Regions from separate parts of the Methylobacter sp. sgz302048 genome, predicted to be linked through region 1. Evidence: riboswitches for the same ligand, from Rfam matches in the RefSeq annotation. Region 1 holds a riboswitch; the other holds the start of a gene.
What was found. A riboswitch is a leader RNA that binds a small molecule or an ion and turns the genes downstream of it on or off. The one in region 1 is predicted to bind cobalamin.

Region 2: another riboswitch for cobalamin. It lies ahead of ACTNE6_RS12820 (TonB-dependent receptor domain-containing protein); the one in region 1 lies ahead of ACTNE6_RS05815 (CbtB domain-containing protein).

What each region holds. Positions count from the first base shown of each region.
Region 1 covers NZ_CP197401.1:1,207,352-1,209,554, reverse strand. Annotated here, with positions in the region: gene cobM (precorrin-4 C(11)-methyltransferase) at 1-47, opposite strand, end outside; gene ACTNE6_RS05820 (CbtA family protein) at 44-727, opposite strand; gene ACTNE6_RS05815 (CbtB domain-containing protein) at 735-914, opposite strand; cobalamin riboswitch at 1,025-1,242, opposite strand; gene ACTNE6_RS05810 (TonB-dependent receptor) at 1,627-2,203, opposite strand, start outside.
Region 2 covers NZ_CP197401.1:2,811,753-2,813,955, reverse strand. Annotated here, with positions in the region: gene ACTNE6_RS12820 (TonB-dependent receptor domain-containing protein) at 1-1,168, opposite strand, end outside; cobalamin riboswitch at 1,274-1,480, opposite strand; gene ACTNE6_RS12815 (hypothetical protein) at 1,794-2,203, shown strand, end outside.

The DNA.
Region 1 (2,203 bases):
AACCAGATTTGGCCGTTAATGGCTTCGGTTTTATTAGAAAGAGTCATTCGCTTTTGTCTTGCAAACGGTTAAATATCAGTGCCGACAGCATGCCCAATGCCATCCAGAACACAGCATTACTGAGCGCACTGGCCCAGCGGAACTGGTTTTGTAACAACGCCGGCGCCAGGCTTTCAGCCATTTCAGGCTGCGGTGCGCCAAGCAGATGCGGTATCAGCAACAGCAGCAGGCCGGTCATCCGTAGCGGCCAGCGGCCTTGTAGAAAAATCAGCCCAAGCCCGCCCGCCGTAGCCAGCGCCGTGCCCAGCCACCAGTATTGCCTGAGCATCAGCGCTGCCGCTGTCGTGCCCGGCAAATCCGGCGGCAGGCCTATGGCCGGCGCGGCGAAAAATACCGCATAGCCGGCCAGCCCCCAGGCCAGGCCCTGCCATATGCCTGTTGGCTTGCGCAAAGCGTACAGCCCAGTCAGCATAAGCGCAAAACCGACGGCCATTACGACATTACTGCTTGCCGTCGAGAGTGTTCTCTGCCAGCCATCCTCCGGTTGCCAGGCCGTTTCATCGTGTACATGGATGGCGGTAGGCTCATGAAAAACCGCTTCAGCAGCTGTTTCATAAGTTTCCGCCTGCAGAATCAACGGCGTCACCCAAAAAATCTGTAGCAGGGATAGCAACAGTGCGGCCACGCTACCGGCCAGCGTAGCAGAGAATACGGTATGCTTGAACATGCCGACGCTAGTGGCAAGGAAAGCCGGTTGCGTGGCGGGTGTCGTGCGTGGCGTTATGTACTTCGGCCATTGAGGCAAAGCCGACGATCAGTAGCAGTGCAAAGCCTAGCATAATAGCGGACAAGGCAGGAATCAGGCGTGCAGCGGTTAAGCCGGAAGCGTGTCTGGAATGGGTTTCAACGAGCATGTCGGGTCTCCTGATTAAAGTAAGGGATTGGAGCGACCGCCATAAGGAAATACGAATGCGCAAATACAGCCATAGCTGCAGACTGGCATACGGCTCCCCTCCGGAGTCGGTATCCTTCATATGACCAGGCCGGTCTTCTGGCTTGCCGTCATCTGAATCATTCGCCTTCCCACACTGACCGCGCAGTGGCATATGAACGATTCATCAGGCTTACAGCAGCGGGGGCTGCGCCGGCTTTGACTGAGGCTAAACGCTCAACGCACCGGACTTCCCGTTTCACCCTGACGCACAAACCGCGCGCCAGGGCACCTAATCATTGAAGTCCAGTATAAACTAATTGGAGCGTTAATTGAATGTACTCCTTGCTTTTACTGTTGAAGCTGGGCTGCATTTATTACCTCGAAACGCTTAAGCCCATGCCGACAACTTATTAAGCCCAAATGAAATTCTGGTCTCAGATCACTTCCTGATAGCCGCAGTGCATATAAACTAACGTATTATCAAGCTCTTGAATAAAAGTAAAAGTTATAGGGTACGTGAAAAATGACAGAGTTGAATGCTTTGCCCAGTTTCTGCATAGGCAAAGCGGACACTGCTATGAGCTAATACGGGGATTATTGAATAGCTATTCCCAACCTAATAAGAGACATTCCCGTGAGTGTTGTTATGTCAAACGTTTGACTGGTCATTTTGACTGGTCATTAAGCTTTTATTAGAAAGGGATCGTGACAGTTGCCCGAGCCATGCGCGGTTCAACGGGATGTTTCAGAATACCCGTCTGCGGCGAAGCACCAGCAGGATAGGCATATTGATAAGCGTAAGCAATATCGTTGGCGGTCGAATCGAAAATATTGAAGATATCGACTTCCAGTTTATATCTTTTTTGCTGGTAGCCCGCCCCTAAATTGACGATGCTGGTCGAATCGGACCAGAATGCACCGGAAGGGTCCAGCGGCATGTCATCAAAGTGGCGCAACCGTACCGTACCGAACAGGCCGTTAGGGGCAACCACTGTAGCACCCGCTGAGATAACTGTGCCGACGGAGTTTGGGATATAGTTGTTGGTTTCACCCTCTGGCATCGCCACATACCGTGCCGAACTAAAGGCAAAGTCCGCATCCAGCGTCAGCCAATCGGTCGGCTTATAGTCATTGGTCCATTCAACGCCGTATCGACGGGATTTCCCTTTGACTTCAGTGGTACCGGCATCGCCCGCAAACACCAGTTCCTGATCGCTCTCCAGCCACCAGAATGCCAGGGTGCTGTTCAAGCCTTTGATAAAGTTGCTG
Region 2 (2,203 bases), 1.6 Mb from region 1:
CGGTGACATAATCGCCGAAAGCCTCATTTTCATCCCAGCGCAACGAGGCATTGACAAAGTGATTATCCAGCACGCGGCTGTGCAACTCCGTGAACACGCCGACATCATAACGGGACTTTTCCTTATAAGACGTTGTGCTGTCCACTTCATCGACGCGGTAATCCGTACCGGCAATCAATTGATGGTTATCAGATAAGGTGAAATTATTCAGCCAGGTGGTGTTCCAGCGCGTCGTGTTGAAACGGCTGGTGAATGAACCGTCGGGCGCAAACTGGTCGCTGTCATCGCGGCTTTGGCCTAAACGTAATGTTGATCGCCAGTCCTCCATAAAATCCATGCTGGCGGAGGCGCCGACAACCTGGTCGACGAATTTGGTTTTATTCTGGGCGTTGCCATCATATTCGTTTTTGCCTTCGGCACGCATGAAAAACGCTTCTACTTCGGCGTTATTGTCGAAGCGGTGGCCAAGCCGCGCATTCAAGCCTGTGTTGCGGTAGCCGTCTTTGTCGGGCTGATCGAAACCGAAACGCCCCGGAATCGGTTCACGGTTATTAAAGCCCTGAGAGTTGAAATGCGATGCGCCCAGGCTGTACCAGCTGTTTTTCCATTTGCCGCTGACCGTGCCGGAAGTCTTAATTGTATCGTATGACCCGCCGCCGGCGTCCAGCGTGAAACCGGGCTTTTCTTCCTGACTGCCTTTGCGCGTAAAAATCTGGATGACGCCGCCTATCGCTTCCGAGCCGTACAGGCTCGATTGCGGCCCTTTGATGATCTCCACGCGTTCGATCTGGTCGATGGGAATAAACTGAAACGGTGTCGTGCCTAAAGTTGCCGAGCCGACTTTAATGCCGTCGATCAGGACCAGCACATGATCGGAATTGGTGCCGCGCATGTACACGCTGGTATTTTGGCCGTAGCCGCTTTGTGCCATATCGATGCCGGTCGTGTTTCTTAATAATTCCGGCAGGGTTTTGGATTGAAGACGTTCGATATCGGTCCGCGTATAAATTGTTGATGCAGCCGCCAACTGGTCTTTCGGCGTTTCCGTTCGTGTGGCCGTTATGACCATTTCGGGTAAATTGAGTGAATTGTCGGCCTGCGTTTCCCGAGCCTGTAACGGGCTGTTAAAACCGGCCAGCACTAATGAACCGACTATGAATTTTTGCATGTGTCCTCTGCGCCGCCCGCGCATCAAGGTTGTGTGTAATTACAACGGAGGACAAAAGAAGACGACAGGGATGTGCGGTCTTTTTCGTAGACAGCCCTCCGCTGTACCGAATTAAACTTTCGGGCCGGTCTCCGGGCTTATAAGTGGCATGGGCCTGAATCGTCACCTTCCCGTGCATGACACAGTGGCATTTTAACGATTCTTTTACTTATCTACCGTTGCGGGGGCAGCGTCGGCTTTGGCAGGACCTGACCGACTTCCCGTTTAATCATCAGGTAAAAACCTGACAGAACCTGAAAGCAGGCGGCAATTATAAGGGGTAACAGGGATAAAGCAAATTAATGCTGACTGCATATGCCTCAAGCAATTGGTATTGGAGAGAGTATGCAATGGTCCGGTTTGAAGCAGACCGTAGTTTACGTATTTTCTAAGTCTGATGATCAGGCTCAAGGAACGCAGTATTTATTGTGAAAAATTACACTGCTTATTGTGAAAAATTACATTGTTGATCGAAATCTATAAAGGATAAGATTCTGTTTGAGATAGATTGAAATATCTCTGCTTTAGCATGCTCTATATTATAAATTCCTCATTCAATCCAAATTTAAACTTCAGGAGGCAGATAATGCGTCTAAATTTAGCCATAATCGCGGCTTTGCTACCGATCCATCTCGTCTTTGCAGCAGATAATCCCGTGTTGCAGGGCGATTCATTGGCAATCTCTCATGTCGATACGCCTGAGCAGGTCGGGCAATATCGGGATGCCAGGTTTCAACGGAATGAAAAAGACGGTACCTGGACATTGTCAGGCATGACAGAAACCCAATTGGCGACAGTAGAAAAAGTCGAAGTAATCAAAATTCGCTCTCGTCCTGTGCAAGTATTTCTAAAGGTGAGCGGCTATCTTCCTAACCCCTGTTATCAATTGGAGCAAGCCGGCCAACGCTACGAGCCTGTCTTCGGCATACCGGAAGCCAATCTGCCGGCGGGACGATTCGAAGTGGCGCTGGGGCTTGTTCCGCTGCAAACTTTTGC